Regions from separate parts of the Streptomyces sp. NPDC030799 genome, predicted to be linked through region 1. Evidence: riboswitches for the same ligand, from Rfam matches in the RefSeq annotation. Region 1 holds a riboswitch; the other holds the start of a gene.
The links. A riboswitch is a leader RNA that binds a small molecule or an ion and turns the genes downstream of it on or off. The one in region 1 is predicted to bind glycine.
Positions count from the first base shown of each region.

Region 2: it holds a riboswitch for glycine, as region 1 does, so the genes downstream of both, gcvP (aminomethyl-transferring glycine dehydrogenase) here and gcvT (glycine cleavage system aminomethyltransferase GcvT) in region 1, are expected to answer to the same signal.

Region 1 covers NZ_JBVIDS010000010.1:329,340-340,946, reverse strand. Annotated here, with positions in the region: gene ACZ41I_RS25840 (glycoside hydrolase family 25 protein) at 1-427, opposite strand, end outside; gene ACZ41I_RS25835 (phosphatidylinositol-specific phospholipase C domain-containing protein) at 508-1,539, opposite strand; gene ACZ41I_RS25830 (ribbon-helix-helix domain-containing protein) at 1,691-1,870, shown strand; gene ACZ41I_RS25825 (VOC family protein) at 1,872-2,222, shown strand; gene ACZ41I_RS25820 (class I SAM-dependent methyltransferase) at 2,219-3,079, shown strand; gene ACZ41I_RS25815 (L-serine ammonia-lyase) at 3,185-4,552, opposite strand; gene glyA (serine hydroxymethyltransferase) at 4,644-5,912, opposite strand; gene gcvH (glycine cleavage system protein GcvH) at 5,927-6,304, opposite strand; gene gcvT (glycine cleavage system aminomethyltransferase GcvT) at 6,413-7,540, opposite strand; glycine riboswitch at 7,583-7,695, opposite strand; glycine riboswitch at 7,696-7,795, opposite strand; gene ACZ41I_RS25795 (AAA family ATPase) at 7,958-8,602, shown strand; gene ACZ41I_RS25790 (enhanced serine sensitivity protein SseB) at 8,732-9,523, shown strand; gene ACZ41I_RS25785 (enhanced serine sensitivity protein SseB C-terminal domain-containing protein) at 9,724-10,506, shown strand; gene ACZ41I_RS25780 (ABC transporter permease) at 10,777-11,607, shown strand, end outside.
Region 2 covers NZ_JBVIDS010000002.1:4,814-16,420, forward strand. Annotated here, with positions in the region: gene ACZ41I_RS03860 (small basic family protein) at 1-235, shown strand, start outside; gene ACZ41I_RS03865 (DUF881 domain-containing protein) at 241-1,113, shown strand; gene ACZ41I_RS03870 (FHA domain-containing protein) at 1,304-2,134, shown strand; gene ftsR (transcriptional regulator FtsR) at 2,179-2,916, shown strand; gene ACZ41I_RS03880 (bifunctional nuclease family protein) at 3,002-3,475, shown strand; gene ACZ41I_RS03885 (MerR family transcriptional regulator) at 3,707-4,351, shown strand; gene ACZ41I_RS03890 (DNA polymerase IV) at 4,406-5,890, shown strand; gene ACZ41I_RS03895 (PRC-barrel domain-containing protein) at 5,812-6,183, opposite strand; glycine riboswitch at 6,303-6,397, shown strand; gene gcvP (aminomethyl-transferring glycine dehydrogenase) at 6,571-9,456, shown strand; gene ACZ41I_RS03905 (TOBE domain-containing protein) at 9,510-9,929, opposite strand; gene ACZ41I_RS03910 (ABC transporter ATP-binding protein) at 9,958-11,142, opposite strand; gene modB (molybdate ABC transporter permease subunit) at 11,139-11,607, opposite strand, start outside.

The DNA of each region.
Region 1 (11,607 bases):
AGTCGGCGATCCAGAGGCCGTCGCCCGCGTAGGAGGTGGTGTCGATGTTCAGCCAGAAGTCGCGATTGCAGTAGAGCACGACCCGGTTGTGCGGCCGTAATCCCTTCAGTGTGCGGATGAAGTGGTCCTTCTCCGCGTTGCTCGCATGCGTGCCCTCGCCCGTGGTCTCCCAGTCGACCGCGAGGATGTCGCCGGCGCGGTCGGGGGCGTGCCGGACGAAGTACTCGGCCTGGGCCGTGAGACTGCCGGGCCAGAGGAAGTGGTAGAAGCCGACGACCAGTCCGGCGTCGCGGGCCCTCTTGGTCTGGGCGGCGAGCCGGGGATTGACGTACGAACGGCCCTCCGTCGCCTTGATGAAGACGAAGGAGAGACCGTCCGTGTCGTACGCGGAGGACTGGAACGCGCTGACGTCGATGCCGTGGAGCATGGAGGAGTTGTGCCCGCCCCGGCGTCGGCGGAATCCTCAGCTCCGAGTCGTCGTCGGCTCCGGCCGTCGTCGGCCTGCCGTCAGCTCCTGGGCGTCGTCGAACTCAGCACCGACGCCGGCTTCGCCGACCAGTCGGAGGTGATGAGGCTCGCGTGGTTCTTGGCCAACAGGGCCAGCCGGGCGGCGACTTCGGCGTCCGTCGGGTTGGTGGAGGAGATGGCCGGTGAGACGCCGGCGGCGTCGGTCATGATCGAGACGTAATGGTTCGTGGAGTAGAACGAGGTGCTGTAGCCCTTGTTGACGTACGTGGCCGCGTCACCGTCGAAGAACACGAACCAGGGCCGGATCGAGGCGTCGTAGCGGCTGACGCGCGGGTCCCCGTTCTCGGCGCCCAGCACCGCGGGGAACGCCTGCGCCCGGCCGATCTGCCCGGCCGCGTACAGCTCGTGCAGATGGTCGCCGTACTCCTGGTCCGTCCAGTAGTGGTCGAACGGGTTGGACTGCTCCACCGTGCCCGGGATCAGTTCGAAGAGGAACTTGCCCTTGAGTGAGTCGCGGGAGGGCCAGGCGTTCGCCTTGGCGGCCGCGTCGAGGGAGGGGTACGTCCCGCCGAGCAGGTCGGCCGGCTTGTAGACGCTGCTGCCGAGCTTCTGGGAGACGAGCGTGTCGAACTCGTCCGGTCCCATGCCGGCGTTGTTGTTGAAGCCGACCTTCATCTCGACCTTGATGACGATCGGCGGGTGGTCGGGGTGGAGCTGGTTCCAGGCGGCCATGTTGTCCAGGCAGCTGCCCAGGTCCTGGTTGCGGCTCTTGCTGTAGAGCTCGCCGGGGGCCTTGGCGGCCTCGCAGTTGTTGTTGTTGCCGAGCGGGTTGCTGTGGCTGACCCGCCAGCGGTGGCTGAGGGTGTCCACGTACACGTCCAGCTCCAGCAGCGAGGCGCCGGAGTCCAAGGCCTGGGCGAAGTAGGTGTACTTGGCCTTGTCGTAGGCGTTGTGCGTGCCGATGGCCGTCGTCTCGGAGAACTTCGGCGCCGCCGCGCGGGCGTTGCCCGGTCCCACCACCAGCAGCGCCGCCGCCCCCGCGAGTGCCGCGACCCGTCTCACTGCGCCCATTGCCAACTCCCCTTCGCGTTTGTCGAGTTGGCGGCAGCGTATGAGTGAGTGATTACTGCGCGGTAGCCCCTGAAGGAACATCAGCCGCTTCCGGGCAGGGAGCGATGCGTCACCCTGGCGGCTAGATTGCTAGCATGCTAGCCTCGGGATCGTGGGTGATGAGGAAGTCAAGCAGTTCAACGTGTACCTGCCGATCGGACTGATCAAGCAGGTCAAGTACCGCGCCATCGAGTCGGGCATGTCCTTGTCGGCGCTGGTCGCAGACGCGCTGCGCGCCTACCTCGACGACGCCCGACGGCAGGAACAGCCCCCGACCGAGAAGGAGACCTGAGATGGCGACCGAAGGCATCGAAGCCGTGTTCCTGGAGACCCACAACTGGGGCAGGGCGGCCAGGTTCTTCCAAGCCCTGGGCTACGACCTGGAGTTCGAGACCGACCACAACTCCGGCCAGTTCCGCAACGGCGAAGGCCCCTCCGTCTTCATCGCCGAGATCCCCGAGGACCGGGAGCCGCAGACGCAGATCGTGCTGAAGGTGCCGGACGCGGACGCGTTCCGCGCCGACCCCGACGTCGAGGTGGTCACACCGTTCGAGGACACCCACTTCGGGACGCGGATGATGACGGTCCGCGACCCCGACGGCCGGCTGTGGAGTCTCCAGGCCCCCCGGAAGGACCAGCCGTGAGCGGCGGGCGGACCGAGGCGCCGGACAACACCGCGGTGCGGTGCGCCCTGTGGCGGGCGATGCATGTCCGGACCGACCCGCCGCCGCACGTGTTCGAGGACGAGATCGGCCTGCGCCTCGCCGACCCCGGCCCGAACTGGCGCAGTCGCCCGGACATGGACCCGAGCGCCACCAGGGCGTTCCGCGCGGCCATGGTGGCCCGCGCCCGTTTCATCGAGGACCTGGTCGCCGAGCAGGCCGGCCGCGGCGTCGACCAGTACGTCATCCTGGGCGCCGGCCTGGACACCTTCGCCCAGCGCGCCCCGGAGGCCGCCTCCCGCCTGCGCATCTTCGAGATCGACCAGCCGGGCCCGCAGGCCTGGAAGCGCCGCCGTCTGGCCGAACTGGGTCTCGCCGTCCCGGACCGCCTGCACCTGGTGCCGGTGGACTTCGAGGCGAGCGGCGGCTCCTGGCCGGCGCACCTCACCGCGGCGGGCTTCGACCCGGGTCGCCCGTCGGTCATCGCCTCCACCGGCGTCACCATGTACCTCACCAAGGAGGCCACCGCCGCCACCCTGCGCCGGATCGCCGGGCTGGCACCCGGTACGACCCTCGCCATGACCTTCCTGCTGCCGGAAGAGCTCGTGGACGAGCGCGACCGCGCCGGCCTCAGGGCGAGCGAGGCGGGCGCCCGGGCGTCCGGCACCCCGTTCCTCAGCTTCTACACCCCGCGCGAGATGCTGGACCTGGCCCGGGAGGCCGGTTTCACGGACGTCCGGCACGTCTCCGGCGCCTCGCACGCCGAGCGCTACTTCGCCGACCGCACCGACGGCCTGCGCCCGTCGACCGGGGAGGACCTGCTGCTGGCCCGGACCTGACGGACCCCCCATTGCACGACGCTCGGCACAGCGGGTCCGTCTCGCCGGGGGTCTGGCCGGCTGCAGGCGCAACCGCACCGTCCCCCGGCACCGCCGGCCCGTCGCCTAGCACTCGATGATGTTCACCGCCAGCCCGCCCCGGGCCGTCTCCTTGTACTTCACGGACATGTCCGCGCCGGTGTCCTTCATGGTCTTGATGACCTTGTCCAGGGACACCTTGTGGGAGCCGTCGCCGCGCATGGCCATCTTGGCGGCGGTGACCGCCTTCACCGCGGCCATGCCGTTGCGTTCGATGCACGGGATCTGGACCAGGCCGCCGACCGGGTCGCAGGTCAGGCCGAGGTTGTGCTCCATGCCGATCTCGGCGGCGTTCTCCACCTGCTCGGGGGAGCCGCCGAGGACCTCGGCGAGGGCGCCCGCCGCCATGGAGCAGGCGGAGCCGACCTCGCCCTGGCAGCCGACCTCGGCGCCGGAGATGGAGGCGTTCTCCTTGAAGAGCATGCCGATCGCGCCGGCGGCCAGAAGGAAGCGGACGACGCCGTCCTCGTCCGCGCCGGGGACGAAGTTGATGTAGTAGTGCAGGACCGCCGGAATGATGCCGGCCGCGCCGTTCGTGGGGGCCGTCACCACGCGGCCGCCCGCCGCGTTCTCCTCGTTCACCGCCATCGCATAGAGCGTGATCCACTCCATCGCGTGCGCCAACGCGTCGCCCTCGGCACGCAGTTGGCGGGCCGAGACGGCGGCGCGGCGGCGGACCTTCAGACCGCCGGGCAGGATGCCCTCACGGGACATGCCGCGCTGCACGCACTCGCGCATCACCCGCCAGATCTCCAGCAGGCCCGCCCGGATCTCCTCCTCGGTGCGCCAGGCGCGCTCGTTCTCCAGCATCAGGGAGGAGATCGACAGGCCCGTGTCCTTGGTCAGGCGCAGCAGTTCGTCGCCGGTGCGGAACGGGTACTTCAGGACCGTGTCGTCCAGCACGATGCGGTCCGCTCCGACCGCGTCCTCGTCCACGACGAAGCCGCCGCCGACCGAGTAGTACGTCTTGGAGAGCAGCTCCGCGCCCGAGGCGTCGTACGCCCATATCGTCATGCCGTTGGCGTGGTACGGCAGGGCCTTGCGGCGGTGCAGGATCAGGTCGTCGTCGAACGAGAAGGGGATCTCGTGCTCGCCGAGGAGCGAGATACGGCCCCCGGTCCTGATGCGCTCGACCCGCTCGTCCGCCGTCTCCACGTCCACCGTGCGGGGCGAGGCGCCCTCCAGGCCGAGCAGGACCGCCTTCGGGGTGCCGTGACCGTGGCCGGTGGCGCCGAGGGATCCGTACAGCTCGCACCGCAGGGAGGCCACCGGGTCCAGCAGGCCTTCGTTGCGCAGGCGACGGGCGAACATGCGCGCCGCGCGCATCGGGCCGACCGTGTGGGAGCTGGACGGGCCGATGCCGATCGAGAACAGGTCGAAGACCGAGATGGCCACGGTCACTCCTCAAAAAAGCAGAACAGGGGTGGTGGGGCACCCTCGGACACTCTCCTGCGAGTGCCCCACCGGGGACTTGCCTGGTCCGGGCTTACTTCTTCAGGCCCGGGTACAGCGGGTGCTTGTCGGCGAGCGCCTTCACGCGCGCCTTGAGGGCCTCGGCGTCGTACGACGGCTTCAGCGCCTCGGCGATCACGTCCGCGACCTCGGCGAAGTCCTCGGCCGTGAAGCCGCGGGTCGCCAGGGCCGGCGTACCGATCCGCAGGCCCGACGTCACCATCGGGGGCCGCGGGTCGTTCGGGACCGCGTTGCGGTTGACCGTGATACCGACCTCATGGAGTCGGTCCTCGGCCTGCTGCCCGTCCAGCTCCGACTCGCGCAGGTCGACGAGGATCAGGTGCACGTCCGTGCCGCCGGACAGGACGTTCACCCCGGCCTCACGGGCGTCCGCCGCCGTCAGGCGCTCGGCGAGGATCCGGGCACCCTCCACGGTACGACGCTGGCGCTCCTTGAACTCCTCCGAGGCCGCGACCTTGAAGGAGACGGCCTTCGCCGCGATCACGTGCTCCAGGGGACCGCCCTGGAAGCCCGGGAAGACGGACGAGTTCAGCTTCTTCGCGAAGTCCTTGCTGCGGGCGAGGATGATGCCGCCGCGCGGACCGCCCAGCGTCTTGTGCGTGGTGGAGGTGACCACGTCGGCGTACGGCACCGGGTTCGCGTGCAGCCCCGCAGCGACCAGTCCGGCGAAGTGCGCCATGTCGACCCACAGGTGGGCGCCGGCCTCGTCGGCGATCCGGCGGAACTCGGCGAAGTCCAGCTCACGGGGGTATGCCGACCAGCCCGCGATGATCACCTTCGGGCGGTGCTCCTTGGCCAGCCGCTCGACCTCGGCCATGTCGACCAGGCCGGTGGCGGCGTCCACGTGGTAGGCGACCACGTTGAACTGCTTGCCGGAGAAGTTCAGGCGCATGCCGTGGGTCAGGTGGCCGCCGTGGGCGAGGTCCAGGCCGAGGATGGTGTCCCCGGGCTGGGCCAGCGCGAACAGGGCCGCCTGGTTCGCGGAGGCGCCGGAGTGGGGCTGGACGTTGGCGTACTCGGCGCCGAACAGCTCCTTGATCCGGTCGATGGCGATCTGCTCGGCGACGTCGACGTGCTCGCAGCCGCCGTAGTAGCGGCGGCCCGGGTAGCCCTCGGCGTACTTGTTGGTCAGCACCGAGCCCTGCGCCTCCATCACCGCGAGCGGCGCGAAGTTCTCGGAGGCGATCATCTCCAGCGTGGACTGCTGGCGGCCGAGCTCGGCGTCGACCGCGGCGGCGATCTCCGGGTCAAGCTCGTGCAGGGGCGTGTTCAGGGAGGTCATACGGCTACGACTCCTCAGCCGGCGTTCTGGGCGGTGTACTCGTCGGCGGAGAGCAGGTCGGCCGGCTCCTCCGTGACGCGCACCTTGAACAGCCAGCCGCCCTCGAAGGGGGCCGAGTTCACCAGCGACGGGTCGTTGACGACGTCCTCGTTGACCTCGGTGACCTCACCGGTGACCGGCGAGTACAGGTCCGAGACGGACTTGGTCGACTCCAGCTCGCCGCAGGTCTCGCCCGCGGTCACCGTGGAGCCGACCTCGGGGAGCTGGGCGTAGACCACATCGCCGAGCGCGTTGGCCGCGAACTCGGTGATGCCGACCGTCGAGACGCCGTCCTCGGCGGCCGACAGCCACTCGTGCTCCTTGCTGTAGCGCAGCTGCTGGGGGTTGCTCATGGCCTGAATTCTCCTGTACGCGCGGGAGTGCTGATGAAGGGGGACGGTGGAAACCGCTGGTGAGCAGCGGAAACGTGCGCGGGGTCACACAATGACCGCGCCCAGTGTCTACTTCTGGCGCTTGTAGAACGGCAGCGCCACGACCTCGTACGGCTCGTGGCTGCCCCGGATGTCCACGCCGACGCCAGGGGTGCCGGGCGCCGCGTGTGCCGCGTCGACGTAGGCCATGGCGATCGGCTTGCCCAGGGTGGGGGAGGGGGCGCCGGAGGTGACCTCGCCGATCACCTGGCCGCCCGCGACGACGGCGTACCCGGCACGCGGCACACGCCGGCCCTCGGCGATCAGCCCGACGAGGACCCGCGGCGGGTTCTCCTGAGCCCGGGCGGCGGCCTCGGTGAGCGCCTCGCGCCCGACGAAGTCGCCCTCCTTCTCGAACTTCACCACCCGGCCGAGCCCGGCGTCGAAGGGGGTGAGCGCGGTGGTCAGCTCGTGCCCGTACAGCGGCATGCCCGCCTCCAGGCGCAGGGTGTCCCGGCAGGACAGGCCGCAGGGGACCAGACCGACGCCCTCGCCGGCCTTGGTCAGCGCCTGCCACAGCTCCACGGCGTGCTCCGGCTTCACGAACAGCTCGAAGCCGTCCTCGCCGGTGTAGCCGGTGCGGGCGATCAGCGCCGGGACGCCGGCGACGGTGCCGGGCAGGCCGGCGTAGTACTTGAGGCCGTCGAGGTCGGCGTCCGTGAGTGACCTCAGGATGCCGGGGGACTCCGGCCCCTGCACGGCGATCAGCGCGTACGCGTCCCGGTCGTCACGGACCTCGGCGTCGAAGCCGGCGGCGCGCTCGGTCAGCGCGTCCAGCACCACCTGGGCGTTGGAGGCGTTGGCGACGACCATGTACTCGGTCTCGGCGAGCCGGTAGACGATCAGGTCGTCCAGGATGCCGCCGTCGGCCTGGCAGATCATGGTGTAGCGAGCGCGGCCGACGCCGACGGAGGCGATGTTGCCGACCAGGGCGTAGTTGAGGAGGGCGGCGGCCTGCGGGCCGGTGACGGTGATCTCGCCCATGTGGGAGAGGTCGAACAGGCCCGCCTTCGTACGCACGGCGATGTGCTCGTCGCGCTCGGAGCCGTAGCGCAGGGGCATGTCCCAGCCGGCGAAGTCGGTCATCGTCGCACCGAGCGAGCGATGCAGCGCGTCCAGCGCGGTATGACGCAGCTCAAGGGGTTCGGTACTGCTCATCGGACGGTCGTCTCCCAGGAAAGCAGGACAGGCGAGGAACGTTCCTCCCCATCTGTCATCGGAACCTGAGAGGTTCGCCAGGACCGCCACAGGGACGATCACGGCTTGCACCTTGGGTGGAGCCACTGTCGCAGCGGCCCGCTTTTCAGATGTGCCTCGCCCGCGCGGTAACGGGGCCTGAGAGATTCAAGGGAGGGACTTGCTCCTTCGGCGTCCCGGCAGCAGTGCTGCCAGGAACTCTCCCGCGCGGATTCAAGCGGCCGGTATGCAGTTGGCGGCCACATCATTGCACGGCGGGCCGGCTTTTGTAACCGACCTGTGGCAGGACGCGGACCCCTTCGCCACCCTCGTTCATTACCTTCTCTTTACGCGTAGCGGGCAGGAAGATTACCGGGCCGACAGGGGAGGAAGATCACGATGAACAGCACCCCGGTGTACGCCACCGTCACCACCGGCATCGCCGTGCCCGGGCAGCGCACCGCCCCTTCCCCCGTCGTCCGCGACCTGCGCGACCGCGCCGGCCGCAGCCCGCACGCCCTGCTCTTCGGCCCCGAGGACCTGGTGGTGATCGCCGGCCTGCCCGGCAGCGGCAAGTCCACCCTGATGCGGCGCGCGGTCGCCGGGCGCCGCATCGACTCCCAGGACATGCGCGACCGCTTCGCGGCCCGCCTGCCCCGCGCGCTCCCGTACGCCCTCTACCGCCCGCTGGTCCGCCTCGCCCACTACGCCGTCCTGCGCCGCGCCCTGCGCACCGGCGAGGGCGTCGTCGTCCACGACTGCGGCACCCAGTCCTGGGTGCGCGCCTGGCTCGCCCGCGCGGCCCGCCGCCGCGGCGGCACCCTCCATCTGCTCCTGCTCGACGTCACGCCGGACACGGCCCGCGAGGGCCAGCGGACCCGCGGCCGGGCCGTCTCCCGCTACGCCTTCCGCCGCCACCGCCGTACAACCGCCCGGCTGCTCGCCGCGGTCGGGCGGGGCGAGCCGCCCGCGGGCTGCGGCTCCGCCGTGCTGCTGGACCGCGCGGCGGCGGACACCCTGCGGCGGATCGCATTCACCGGATGAGGGGGCACAGGGCTGAGGGGGGCGATGAGCACCAGGGTGAGGGGGACGATATGCGCAGGGGCAGGGACTGTCACAGCCACCCGCTAGCCTTCTTGGTCACAGCAGAGATTTCCAGCAGGCGGTAGGCAGATGGACTTCCCGGCGGACATTCCCGCGGACTTCCCGGCACAGGCGCACCCCCAGCCGCACGGCGGCTGGCCCGGCAACGAGCTGGAGGAGGTGCTCTCGGCCTCCCTCGGCATACCCGCCGCGGCCGGCCGGATCATCGAGGTCCTGGGCCGCAGTCTGCTGTGGATCCCGCTGCCGAGCGGGGGCGGCCCCGACAGCGGCGCTCTGGACCTGCCCACGCTGGACATCGCCGGCCAGGCGTACGTCCCGGTGTTCAGCTCCGAGGAACAGCTGCGCCAGGCGGCCGGCTCCCACATGGCGTACACCATCGCTCCCGCCGTGGAGTTCGCCCGCGGTCTGCCCCCGCAGGTCGGCATCGCCGTGAACCCCGACGCTCTGGTCGGCATCCCGCTCCCGCCCGAGGCGGTGGCCGAGCTGTGCCGGGCCGGCCGCACCCCGCTCGACGGCCCCGGCACCGGCGGCCGGGTCCGCCTCTTCGAACCCGACTGGCAGGACGACCCGGTCGACTTCCTCTCCGCCGCGTCCGCCGAGTTCGCCGAGACCGGCGTGGTCCTCACCGCCCGCCGCTGCCTGGCCGCCATAGAGACCGACGACCCGGTGATGTTCGTCGGCGTGGAACTCTCCCAGTGGGAGGGCGACCTGCGCACGCTCCCCATGCAGGCCCTGGGCCGCGCCCTGGGCAAAGTCCCGGTCAAGTGGCCGATGAACCTGGTCCTCCTCGACGTGACGGACGACCCGGTGGCCGCATGGCTCAAGGCGAACGTCCGCCCCTTCTATCAATACGGTCACTAGAAGTACGGCGACCGGGTACGACGCGGGGGCAGCCGGCCCAGGGGCGCGGGGAACCGCGCGACGAGCCCCCCACACACCCGCACCCGCGCACGCACAGAAGGCCCGGAGCCACTGGGCGCTTAAGCTGTCTCCAAACGCGGGGCACGAAAAAGAGAAGGGCACGACAGGTGAGCGCGAGCCACAGCGGCAGCGTCGAGCACATGCTGCGCCAGGTCACGCCCGGACGCTACGACGCCTACGAGGCCCTGCTGCGTGCCCTCGCCACCCCGTCCGCCGGCCAGATCTGGATGCTCCTGTGGCACGGCCAGGCCGGCTCCCCGGACGCCCAGTACGGAAACATGGAGGTCGACGGCTTCCAGTACGCCCCCTGCGTCACCTCCGCCCAGGAACTCTCGGCCAGCGGCTGGAACCGGTCCTACGAGGTCGTCGAGGGGCTCGACGTGGCCCGCACCCTCTACCCGGACCACTACGGTCTCTGGCTCAACCCGCACGCCCCGGGCGGCGGCGTCGGCATCCCCTGGCTGGACCTGCGCCGCATCGCCACGGGCCTGGACCGCCAGCCCGCCGGCCCTCTCCGGCTGACCGAACCCGGCATCGAGATTCCGCAGTTCTACGCCCTGCTCGCGCAGAACGCCCATCGCACACCGGCCCTGCGCTCGCTGCGCCGCGCCTGGGTGCAGCCCGCGCTCGGCGCCCCGTATCTCGCCATCGGCCTGGACGTGTACGACACCTCGCCGGCCGCGGTCGACTCGGTGCGCGCGATGATGCAGCAGTCCGTCGGCGCGGTCCCGGAGGGCCTGCCGGTGTCGACGGTCGCGATGACCGACGAGTACGACCCGGTCGTGATGTGGATGCGGGCCAATGCCCGCCCGTTCTACGACCGTGACGCCCACGCCGCGCCACAGCCCCAGCTCCAGGCCTCTCCCCAGCAGCAGGCGCCCGTCGCCGGATACGGCTATCCACCGGTGCACGGCAGCTACTGACCTGGGATCATCGTCCGTATGTCCCGTTTTGCCCACGCAGTTGTCCGGCCGGCTCCCGTCCGGTCGCCGTAACTTCCTGTCCGCATAACAGGAAACGCCTGCTTGCATCACGGTTGCGCATCCATTCCTCGTCAAGGCTGGCGGCTGATCGCGCAAGCGTTGAAGACTCCCCCTTCAAGGGGTTCGCCCCTGTGTACGACGGACTGTTTGATGCCGCTACCAGCGGCAAGTGCGGGCCGGCTACCGCCGGTTGAGAGGGGTCCCAGCCTGATGACGGCACCATTGCACGAGCCGACCGCGGAAGCGGCCCCGGGTGCGGCAGAGGAAGCGGCGGTCGCGGCCACCGACGCGAAGGCCGTTCAGGGCCGGTCCCTGGGCCGGATCGCCTGGGAACGCCTCAAGCGGGACAAACTGGCGCTCACGGGCGGCGTAGTCGTGCTCCTCCTCATCGTGGTCGCACTGCTCGCACCGGTGATCACGAGTCTCGTCGGTCAGGACCCGGACCTCTACCACCAGGGCCTGATCGACCCGCTGTTCAGCACCCCCAAGGGCTCGATGGGCGGCATCAGCGGCGACCACCTGCTCGGTGTCGAACCGGTCAACGGCCGCGACATCTTCGCCCGCATCCTCTACGGCGCCCGGATCTCGCTGCTCGTCGGCTTCCTGTCCGCCGTGGTCGCCGTCATCCTGGGCACCATCCTCGGCATCCTGGCGGGCTTCTTCGGCGGCTGGGTGGACTCGGTCATCAGCCGGGTCATGGACGGCCTCCTCGCCTTCCCGCAGCTGCTGTTCATCATCGCGCTGGTCTCCGTCATGCCCAACCAGATGCTGGGGCTCACCGGCACGGGCGTGCGTGTGTTCGTGATGATCCTGGTCATCGGCTTCTTCGGCTGGCCGTACATCGGCCGCGTGGTGCGCGGCCAGACGCTCTCGCTGCGCGAACGCGAGTACGTCGAGGCGGCCCGCTCGCTCGGCGCCGGGCAGCTCTACATCCTCTTCAAGGAGCTGCTGCCCAACCTCGTCGCGCCCATCATCGTGTACACGACGATGATGATCCCCACGAACATCCTGACCGAAGCGGCGCTCAGCTTCCTGGGTGTG
Region 2 (11,607 bases), on a different contig from region 1:
CGTGGCGGCACTGGACGCCGTGTTCGGCGGTCTGCGGGCCATGCTCGACGGCATCTTCGACGACAAGGTCTTCGTGGTGTCGTTCCTGTCGAACGTGGTCGTCGCCGCGCTGATCGTGTTCCTGGGTGACAAATTGGGCGTGGGTGCGCAGCTGTCCACGGGTGTCGTGGTGGTCCTGGGTATCCGGATCTTCTCCAACGCCGCGGCCATCCGGCGGCACGTGTTCCGGGCGTGACACCGATGAGCGAGCAGAACGAGCGGAACGAGCAGCCGGAGAAGCGGGATACTCCGGACAAGTCGGAGCACAAGCTGCGCAAGGAGCTGCCCGAGGAGGTGCCCGCGCGGGCACCGGAACCCGAGCCCGGGCCCGAGCCGAGGACGCAGGAAGCGCTGACCGGCAGGCAGCGGCTGGTCAAGGGGCTGTGGCCGCCGCGGGTCACCCGGGCCCAACTGATCGTCGCTGTACTGCTGTTCGGCCTCGGCTTCGGGCTGGCGGTGCAGGTGGCGTCCAACAGCGACAGCGACAGCGCGCTGCGCGGCGCCCGTCAGGAAGATCTTGTTCGCATCCTCGATGAACTCGATTCGCGTACTCAGCGTCTTGAGGACGAGAAGCAGGGACTCGAAAAGCAGCGCCAGGAACTGCAGAGCAGCTCCGACCGGGCCGCGGAGGCCCGCAAGCAGACGGCCGAGAAGGAGAAGCAACTCGGCATTCTCGCGGGCACCGTGGCGGCGCAGGGTCCCGGCATCACGATGACGATCGAGGACACGAAGGGGACGGTCAAGGCGGACATGCTGCTCGACGCGATCCAGGAGTTGCGTGCGGCCGGCGCGGAGGCGATCCAGGTCAACGGGGTACGGGTGGTCGCGGGTACCTACTTCACGGACGCCGGCGACAGTGTCGGCGTCGACGGGAACAAGATCAACGCCCCCTATCGTTTCAAGGTCATCGGCAAGCCGCAGGACCTGGAGCCGGCGTTGAACATCCCAGGAGGCGTGGTGCAGACGCTGGAGAAGGAGCAGGCCACGGTGACCGTTCAGCAGTCGGACAAGATCGTCGTGGACGCCTTGCGACAGGCGAAGCGGCCTGACTACGCTCGGTCGTCCTCCCAGTGAACCGGTGGTGCATGGGGGACATCCGGCAGGGGCATGAGGTTGCGGGGGGTCGGCGCACCGAAGGGGTGGTGCGTGGTGGAAACTGTCTGGTGGATACGGACGTTGTGAGAATGTCCGGCTCGGCCGGTGTAGGCAATCAGGGTTCGTCCTGCCCCACGGGCGGGTCTGTTTCGGTCAAGGGGAATCGCCCGTGAAGTTGTTTGCGAAGTTGTTCGGCAAGAGCGCACGAGAGGGCAGCGGCAACGCGACCGCTCGGCATCGCGCACAGCCTGACGCGGAGGGCCAGCGCCCGCTGTTCCGGGACCAGGTCGCTGGTCCGGGCGGTGACATTTCCGGAGGTCAGGGCGGGGCGTCGGTTGACCCTGCCCAGTCCGGCGGCATAGGTTTCGGGCAACCGTCAACCTCAGGTGCGGGCGGAGGGTTCGCCCCCGGTCCGTACGCGTCCCATGCCCCGGCGGGGCAGCCGCAGCAGGAGGATCCGTCCATGTCGGCCCTGGTGTGTACGAGGTGCGGTAACCGCAATGCGGAGAACGCGCGCTTCTGTTCCAACTGTGGTGCGCCGCTGCGCCCGGGAGTGGCGCCGGAGCGTGCCTCCGAGACGACGTCCACGATCTCGATCTCCGGTCTGGAGGCCTACGACTCCGAGGTCACCGGTCAGACGCAGATGCCGATGCTGTCGCCGGAGGCGCAGGCCGCGGTGGACGCGCTGCCGCTGGGCTCGGCGCTGCTGGTGGTGCGCCGGGGACCGAACTCGGGCAGCCGCTTCCTGCTGGACAGCGACCTGACCACGGCGGGCCGTCATCCGCAGAGCGACATCTTCCTGGACGACGTCACGGTCTCGCGCCGGCACGTGGAGTTCCGGCGTTCCCCGGACGGCTCGTTCACCGTGGCCGACGTGGGCAGTCTGAACGGCACGTACGTCAACCGCGAGCGGATCGACCAGGTCGCTCTGTCGAACGGTGACGAGGTGCAGATCGGCAAGTACCGGCTGGTGTTCTACGCGAGCCGGCAGGGCATCTGACCCGCCCCCGGACCGGCGTCCGGGGGGACTCCCAGGGAAGGTCCATGCTTCAAACACCGAGCGGCGGTGCCGGAAGCGGTACCGCCGCCAGGGACAGTGGGCTGATGAGCATCGGCACGGTGCTGAACGTGCTGCGTGACGAGTTTCCCGAAGTCACCATCTCCAAGATCCGTTTCCTGGAGGCCGAGGGGCTCATCGAGCCGCAGCGGACCCCTTCGGGGTACCGCAAGTTCAGCGCCGGGGATGTCGAGCGGCTGGCTCATGTGCTGAGGATGCAGCGGGACCACTATCTGCCGCTCAAGGTGATCCGCGAGCGGCTGGACGCCATGGAGCGGGGCGAGGCCGTCCAGCTCCCCCTCGTGGGGCGTCAGCGCACCGCGGAAGACGTTCCGGAACCGCCCGGGGCGCCCACGGTGGCCCGGGTGGGCAGGGCCGAGCTGCTGGCGGCCGCGGACATCGACGAGGGTGAGCTGAAGGAGTGGGAGTCGTACGGCCTCATCGCTCCCCTGGAGGACGGGGTGTACGACGCCGAGGCCGTCACCGTGGCCTCGCTCGTCGCCGAACTGGGCCGCTTCGGGATCGAGCCGCGCCACCTGAGGGTGATGAAGGCCGCCGCCGACCGTGAAGCCGGACTCGTCGACCAGGTGGTCGCCCCGCTCAAGCGCCACCGCAACCCGCAGACCAGGGCACATGCCGAGGCCCGTACGAAGGAGCTGGCGGCGCTCACCGTGAAGCTGCACGCGGCCCTCGTGCAGACCGCTCTCGGCGTGCGGCTGCCCTGAGCTCGGCGGCTCCCCGGCGGCCGGATCGGGCAGCTGTTCCCGGCCCGACTACCCAAACGTCCCGGGCACGGCCTAGGGTTGCTGTGTGAACGAGCTCGATGTCGTAGGTGTCCGGGTCGAAATGCCCTCCAACCAACCGATCGTGCTCCTGCGCGAAGTGGGAGGCGATCGTTACCTCCCCATCTGGATCGGGCCGGGGGAGGCGACGGCGATCGCCTTCGCCCAGCAGGGCATGGCCCCCGCCAGGCCACTGACCCACGACCTGTTCAAGGACGTGCTGGAGGCCGTCGGCCAGGAGCTGACCGAAGTACGCATCACCGATCTGCGGGAAGGCGTCTTCTACGCGGAGCTGGTCTTCGCCAGCGGCGTCGAGGTCAGCGCCCGCCCCTCCGATGCCATAGCGTTGGCCCTGCGCACCGGGACGCCCATCTACGGCAGTGACACGGTCCTGGACGACGCCGGTATCGCCATTCCGGACGAGCAGGAGGACGAAGTGGAGAAGTTCCGCGAGTTCCTCGACCAGATCTCGCCCGAGGACTTCGGCACCAGCAGCCAGTGATCAGGAGCGGCCGGTAAGTGCCGATCCTCCTGGTGGGACGGGCATGTGCCACCGGCCATTGAGAGCGTCCTACGGCTTCCCCCGAAGGCATTCGGCTAGCCTTTCCCCGCGGCGGGACACGGGAAACCACTCCTAGGGTGATTATCACTCGGCGTGCCGAGTGTGGCGATCGTTGACGCACCCCTGGTGACTGCCTACCGTCGTGAAGGCAGGTCAAGGACGGAGGTCGGCGTGAGAACCAGCGGCGACGGTACGGCTGGGGGTGCTCCCGTGCGCGGTTTCGGGGAGAGCGGTCCGTACCCGGTTCACAGCAGCGCGGTGGATCACGCTCCGCAACGGCCGACGGCGGTGCCGAACGGCGGAGGGGCGGCGTCCATGACATCCGAGCAGATCGGCTATCGGGGGCCCACGGCCTGCGCGGCAGCCGGCATCACCTACCGGCAGCTCGACTACTGGGCCCGCACCGGCCTGGTCGAGCCGAGCGTGCGGCCCGCCTACGGGTCGGGCACCCAGCGGCTGTACAGCTTCCGGGACGTGGTCGTCCTGAAGATCGTGAAGCGCTTCCTGGACACCGGGGTCTCGCTGCAGAACATCCGCGCGGCCGTGCAGCACCTCAGAGAACGCGGTTTCCGCGACCTGGAGCGGATGACCCTGATGAGCGATGGCGCAACGGTCTACGAGTGCACCTCGCCGGACGAGGTCCACGCCCTGCTCCAGGGCGGTCAGGGCATCTTCGGGATCGCCGTCGGCGTGGTGTGGCGGGACGTGGAAAGCGCACTCTCCCAGCTGCACGGCGAGCGCATCGACACGGGCGAGACCCTCGTCGGGCACAACCCCGCGGACGAGCTGGCGCGGCGCCGCAACCGGGCGGTCTGACGCTGCCCCTTCCGGGGCCGGGCATTGTCAGTGCCGTGGTGCAGCATCGGAGATGTGAGAAACACGCCCACGATCCTGCATCTCGACATGGATGCCTTCTACGCCTCGGTGGAGCAGGCATCCAAGCCGAGCCTGCGCGGGAAGGCGGTCGTCGTGGGCGGCCTCGGACCACGCGGGGTGGTGGCCACCGCGTCGTACGAGGCACGGGCCTTCGGGGTCCACTCGGCGATGCCCATGGCCCAGGCCCGCCGGCTGGCGCCCAACGCCGCCTATCTGGTGCCGCGCTTCACCCTGTACCGGACGGTCAGCGAACAGGTGATGGCGCTGCTGCGGGAGCTGTCACCGCTGGTGGAGCCGCTCAGTCTGGACGAGGCGTTCGTGGACCTGGAGGCCGGGGGGACGGCCTGGGACGAGGAGTCGGCGCGGCTGGCCGGGATCAGGCTCCGCGCGGACATCCGGGAGGTCACCGGGCTCACCGGTTCGGTCGGGCTCGCCGCCTCCAAGATGCTCGCCAAGATCGCCTCCGAGCAGGCCAAGCCGGACGGCCTGGTGCTCATCGAGCCGGGGTCCGAGCGGGCCCTGCTGGGGCCCATGCCGGTGCGGACCCTGCCCGGGGTCGGCCCGGCCACCGGCGACCATCTGCGCAGAGCCGGGATCACGACGGTCGAGGAACTGGCGGAAGCGGGCGAGGACGAACTGGTCCGGCTGCTCGGCAAGGCCCACGGGCATGCGCTGTACGCCATGGCCCTGGCCCATGACGAGCGGCCCGTGGTGGCCGAGCGCGAGGCGAAGTCGGTGTCGGTCGAGGACACGTACGACGTGGACATCCATGACCGGCTGAGGATCGGCCTTGAGGTGCAGCGGCTCGCCGACCGGTGTGTGGGGCGGCTGCGCGAGGCCGGGCTGTCGGGGCGGACCATCGTGTTGAAGGTGCGGCGGTACGACTTCTCGACGCTGACCAGGTCGGAGACGCTCAGGGGACCGACGGACGATCCGGCGGTCGTGCGGGAGGCAGCCGCGCGGTTGCTGGACTCCGTGGACACCACGGGCGGGGTACGGCTGCTCGGCGTGGGTGTCTCCGGGCTCGCCGACTACACCCAGGAGGACCTGTTCGCCCAGGCCATGCCCGTGCCTTCGGCAGAAGAGCCGGAGAAGGGCGCGGTCGAGGTCATGGTGGAGCGGCCGGAGTCTGTCGAACGGCACTGGCGTGCCGGGCAGGATGTGCGGCATGCCGAGTACGGGCACGGGTGGGTGCAGGGCAGTGGACTGGGGCGGGTGACCGTGCGGTTCGAAACGCCGCAGTCCCCTCCGGGACGGGTGCGGACGTTCTTTGTCGACGATCCCGCGCTGGAGTCGGCCGATCCATTGCCGTTGGTTTCGGATTCCGCCCATGAGGAGCGTCCGACGCCGGACGGGGACGAGGAGCGGCCGGCGCCGGGGCGAGGCCAGGACGAGAGGCCTCAGGTCTCCTCCGAACCCGCCAGCTTGCCGAAGTCGTGGTCCGGGACCGACGGGGGCGGGGTCACGTCGAGGCCGTAGTGGTGGTAGAGCTGGAGTTCCTGTTCGGGGGAGAGATGGCGGCCCACGCCGAAGTCGGGGGCGTCCTTGATCAGGGCGCGGTCGAAGGGGACGTGGAGGGAGCCTTCGATCAGTTCACTGGGCTCCAGGGGGACGAAGGCGTCCCGGGAGAACAGGCCGGTGCGTATGGCCGCCCACTCGGGCACGCCGGTCGCGTCGTCGAGGTAGACCTCGTCGATGGTGCCGATCTTGGTCCCATTGCGGTCGAACGCCTTGCGGCCGATCAGGTTGCGCGGATCGATCTCGGTCTGCACGGTCCCTCTCCCTCCACTTGGTCGCAACTCATCCGTAACCACTACGAAAGAGCACAATCAGGGAGGCGGCCACTCGAAGGCTCGGGCGTTGACCTCGCTGGTAGGCTGACAGCGGCTGCTGACCCCGTGCGGGAGAGTCCTCCGACCACCTCGGAGGCGCCGAAGGAGCAAATCCTCCCCGGAATCTCTCAGGCTCACGTACCGCACGGACGAGGTCACTCTGGAAAGCAGAGCGGGTGTCGACGGCTTCCGCTCTCACCGACGGTGAAAGCCGGGGCTCTCGGGGCCCGGTGAAGCTCTCAGGTTGAGATGACAGAGGGGGAGGCCGTCGGGGCACCCGCGCCGTGGTGCCCCTCGAAGGTCGCGTCAGACCAGGAGGCCTCCGCAATGACCGCCCACCGCATTCCGCTCTCGGAGCTCGAAGCGGGCATCCCGTTCGAGCAGCGCCACATCGGGCCCGACCAGGAGGCGCGGGCCAAGATGCTCGCGCACGTCGGCTACGGCTCCCTCGACGAGCTGACCGCCGCCGCGGTCCCGGATGTGATCAAGAACGCCGACGCCCTCGATCTGCCGGGCGCCCGCACCGAGGCCGAGGTGCTCGCCGAGCTGCGCTCGCTCGCCGACCGCAACCAGGTCCTCGACTCCATGATCGGCCTGGGCTACTACGGCACCTTCACCCCGCCGGTCATCCTGCGCAACGTCATGGAGAACCCGGCCTGGTACACCGCGTACACCCCGTACCAGCCGGAGATCTCGCAGGGACGGCTCGAGGCCCTGCTGAACTTCCAGACCGTGGTCGCCGACCTCACCGGCCTGCCCACCTCCGGTGCCTCCCTGCTCGACGAGGGCACGGCCGCCGCCGAGGCGATGGCCCTGTCGCGGCGCATGGGCAAGAACAAGAAGGGCCTGTTCCTGGTCGACGCGGACGCGCTGCCGCAGACCATCGCCGTCATCGAGACGCGCGCGGAGCCCACCGGTGTCGAGGTCGTCGTCGCCGACCTCAGCGAGGGCATTCCGGCCGAGGTGGCCGAGCGCGAGATCAACGGCGTGCTGATCCAGTACCCGGGAGCCTCCGGCGCCGTACGGGACATCAAGCCGGTCATCGACCAGGCGCACGAGCTGGGTGCCCTGGTCACCGTGGCCGCCGACCTGCTGGCGCTGACCCTGCTGACCTCGCCGGGTGAGCTGGGCGCGGACATCGCCGTCGGTACCACCCAGCGCTTCGGTGTGCCGATGGGCTTCGGCGGTCCGCACGCGGGCTACATGGCCGTGCACGAGAAGTTCGCGCGCAGCCTGCCCGGCCGCCTCGTGGGCGTCTCCGTCGACGCCGACGGCAACAAGGCCTACCGGCTCGCGCTGCAGACCCGTGAGCAGCACATCCGCCGCGAGAAGGCCACCAGCAACATCTGCACCGCGCAGGTGCTGCTCGCCGTGATGGCCGGCATGTACGCCGTCTACCACGGGCCGGAGGGTCTGAAGACCATCGCCCGGCGCACGCACCGGTACGCCACGATCCTCGCCGCGGGCCTGAAGGCCGGCGGGGTCGAGATCGTCCACGGCGCCTACTTCGACACCCTCACCGCGCGCGTGCCCGGCAGGGCCGCCGAGGTCGTCGCCGCCGCCCGGGCGGGTGGCGTCAACCTGCGGCTCGTCGACGCCGACCACGTCTCCCTCGCCTGCGACGAGACGACCAAGCGGGCTCAGCTGGCCGCCGTCTTCTCCGCCTTCGGCGTCGAGGCCGACATCGAGGCGCTGGACGCGACCGCCGAGGACACCCTGCCCGAGGCACTGCTGCGCACCGACACCTACCTGGCCCACCCGGTCTTCCACCAGTACCGCTCCGAGACCGCGATGCTGCGCTACCTGCGCAAGCTGGCCGACCGCGACTACGCGCTCGACCGCGGCATGATCCCGCTGGGCTCCTGCACCATGAAGCTCAACGCGACCACGGAGATGGAGCCGGTCACCTGGCCCGAGTTCGGCCAGCTGCACCCGTTCGTGCCCGCCGAGCAGGCCGAGGGCTACCTCACGCTCATCCGCGAGCTGGAGGAACGTCTCGCCGAGGTCACCGGCTACGACAAGGTCTCCCTGCAGCCGAACGCCGGTTCCCAGGGCGAGCTGGCCGGTCTGCTGGCCGTACGCGGCTACCACCGCGCCAACGGCGACGAGCAGCGCACCGTGTGCCTGATCCCGTCCTCCGCGCACGGCACCAACGCCGCCAGCGCCGTGATGGCCGGCATGAAGGTCGTCGTCGTCAAGACCGCCGAGGACGGCGAGATCGACGTCCAGGACCTGCGCGCCAAGATCGAGCAGTACCGCGACGAGCTGGCGGTGCTGATGATCACCTACCCGTCGACGCACGGTGTGTTCGAGGAGCACGTCGCCGACATCTGCGCCCAGGTCCACGAGGCCGGCGGCCAGGTGTACGTCGACGGTGCCAACCTCAACGCCCTGGTCGGCCTCGCCAAGCCGGGCCACTTCGGCGGTGACGTCTCCCACCTGAACCTGCACAAGACCTTCTGCATCCCGCACGGCGGCGGCGGCCCCGGCGTCGGCCCGGTCGCGGTCCGCTCGCACCTGGCGCCGTACCTGCCGAACCACCCGCTGCAGCCGGAGGCGGGCCCGGACACGGGCGTCGGCCCGATCTCGGCCGCGCCCTGGGGCTCCGCGGGCATCCTGCCCATCTCCTGGGCGTACGTCCGCCTCATGGGCGGCGAGGGCCTCAAGCGCGCCACGCAGGTGGCCGTGCTCTCGGCGAACTACATCGCCAAGCGCCTGGAGCCGCACTACCCGGTGCTCTACACCGGCCCCGGCAACCTGGTCGCGCACGAGTGCATCATCGACCTGCGCCCGCTGACCAAGGCGACCGGCGTGAGCGTGGACGACGTGGCCAAGCGCCTGATCGACTACGGCTTCCACGCGCCGACCATGTCCTTCCCGGTGGCCGGCACGCTGATGATCGAGCCGACCGAGTCGGAGGACATCACCGAGCTGGACCGGTTCTGCGAGGCGATGATCGCCATCCGCGCGGAGATCGAGAAGGTCGGTTCCGGCGCGTGGCCGGCGGAGGACAACCCGCTGTCGGGCGCCCCGCACACGGCCGCCGCGCTCGGCGGCGAGTGGACGCACGCCTACAGCCGCGACGAGGCCGTCTTCCCGGCCGGTGTCTCGGCCGCGGACAAGTACTGGCCGCCGGTGCGCCGTATCGACCAGGCCTTCGGCGACCGCAACCTGGTCTGCTCCTGCCCGCCGCTGGACGCGTACGAGGACTGAGCGAGCGTGGCTCTCAGGGCCCCGTCCGGTTTCCGGGCGGGGCCCTCGCCGTGTCAGGCCGTCGCCAGGGACACCTCGGTCGCCTTGATGAGAGCGACCACGTCGGAGCCCACGAAGAGACCCAGGTCGGTGGCGGCGTCCTTGGTGATGGCAGCGGTCAGTTCACCGCCGGGCACGGAGATCTTCACGGAGGCCATCGCGGCGCCGGTGGTGAGGCCGATGACCGCGCCGGGGAGCTGGTTGCGGATCGACAGACCCTCGACGCGGTGGGTGGCGAGGGAGACCTCGGTCGACTTGACCAGGGCCCGCACGGACGAGCCGGGAGCGAGGGCGAGGTCCTCGGCGGACTCCTTGGTGATGGCCGCGGTGAGGGTCTGCCCACCGTCGAGACGGAGCTTGACGGTGGCCATGGCCTCGCCCGGCTGGATCGCGGTGACCGTGCCGGTGAGCTGGTTGCGGATGCTGAGGGTCATGGGCACTCACGGTAGAGTGCCTGCCCGATCAGGCAGGGTATGCGTGTGTCTGCGCCGCTTTGACCGTCGCCCAGACGGATGTGCCGGGGTGCAGGTCCAGGTCGGCGGCGGCGATCGTGGTGAGGTCGGCGGCGAGGGGGAGTTCACCGCGGAGGTCGGCGCGGATCTGGTCGCCGTGCGTCTCCAGCCCGGCCACCTCGCAGCGCCACAGGTTACGGGCACTGGCACCCGTGGGGCGGTCCCGGAACAGGGTGACGGCACTGGGCGGGAAGGCCACGAAGACCGGGCCGGACAGGTCTTCCATGGTGGTGATCGAGGGTCCCGCATCGAGGCGTACCGTGTGCCGGTCCGCCTGCCCCCGGTAGAGGTTGAGGCCGACGAGCTGGGCGATGTAGTCGGTGCGCGGATGGCGGGCGATGTCCGCCGGGGTGCCCTCCTGGACGACCCGGCCGTGCTCTATGACGACCAGCCGGTCCGCGAGCACCATGGCGTCCAGCGGGTCGTGTGTGACGAGGACGGCGACCGCTTCGAACTCGGCCAGATGGCGGCGGAGTTGGGCCCGGACCTCGAGGCGGGTACGGGCGTCGAGGGCGGCGAGCGGTTCGTCCAGGAGCAGCAGTCGGGGGCCGACGGCCAGGGCGCGGGCGAGGGCCACGCGCTGGGCCTGGCCGCCGGAGAGACGGCGGGGCTTGGCGCCCGCGTGGTCGGCGAGGCCCATGCGCTCCAGCCAGGCCGCGGCCTGTGCGCGGGCCTCGGCCTTCGTCGTGCCTTGGCAGCGCGGGCCGAAGGCGACGTTGTCGAGGGCGGACAGGTGGGGGAAGAGAAGGTAGTCCTGGAAGACCACGCCGACCGGGCGGGACTCCGGGGGAGTGCGATCCAGGTCCGCGCCGTCGAGGCGGAGATGGCCGTCGGTGAGGGGGGTGAGGCCGGCGAGGGCGCGCAGGGCGGTGGTCTTGCCGGCACCGTTGGGGCCGAGGAGCGCGACGACGTCTCCGGGGGCGGCGGTGAGGGGCACGTCCAGGCGGAAAGGGGGGCGGTCCACGACGAGGTGGGCGTCCAGGCCGGTCGTCGGGTGCGCATGCCTGGTGGGATGCCGGCCTTCGGCCGGCTGTGGGTTGCCACCCGCACCGCCCGTGCAGGTTTTGTCGTCGGGTACGGGTGGCCCCTGCGGGGGCTGAGCGCCGTCGGCGGCTGCGGGGCGAGGAGTGGTCATGGTGTCGTCATCCAACGGTCTCGCAAACCCGCCAGCACCGCGATCGACACCGTCAGCAGGACCAGGCTGAGGGCGATGGCGGCGTCGGGGTCGTTCTGCAGGGCCAGGTAGACCGCGAGAGGCATGGTCTGGGTGCGGCCGGGGAAGTTGCCGGCGAAGGTGATCGTCGCCCCGAACTCGCCGAGCGCCCGTGCCCACGCCAGGACCGCGCCCGCGGCGATGCCGGGAGCGATGAGCGGCAGGGTGACCCGGCGGAACGCGGTGAACCGGGACGCGCCGAGCGTGGTCGCCGCCTCCTCGAAGCGCGGGTCGGCCGCGCGCAGGGTGCCCTCGACGCTGATGACCAGGAACGGCATCGCCACGAACGCCTCCGCGATCACGACCCCGGTGGTGGTGAACGGCAGGGTGATCCCGAACCAGGCGTCCAGCCACTTGCCGATGACCCCGTTGCGGCCCAGGGCCAGC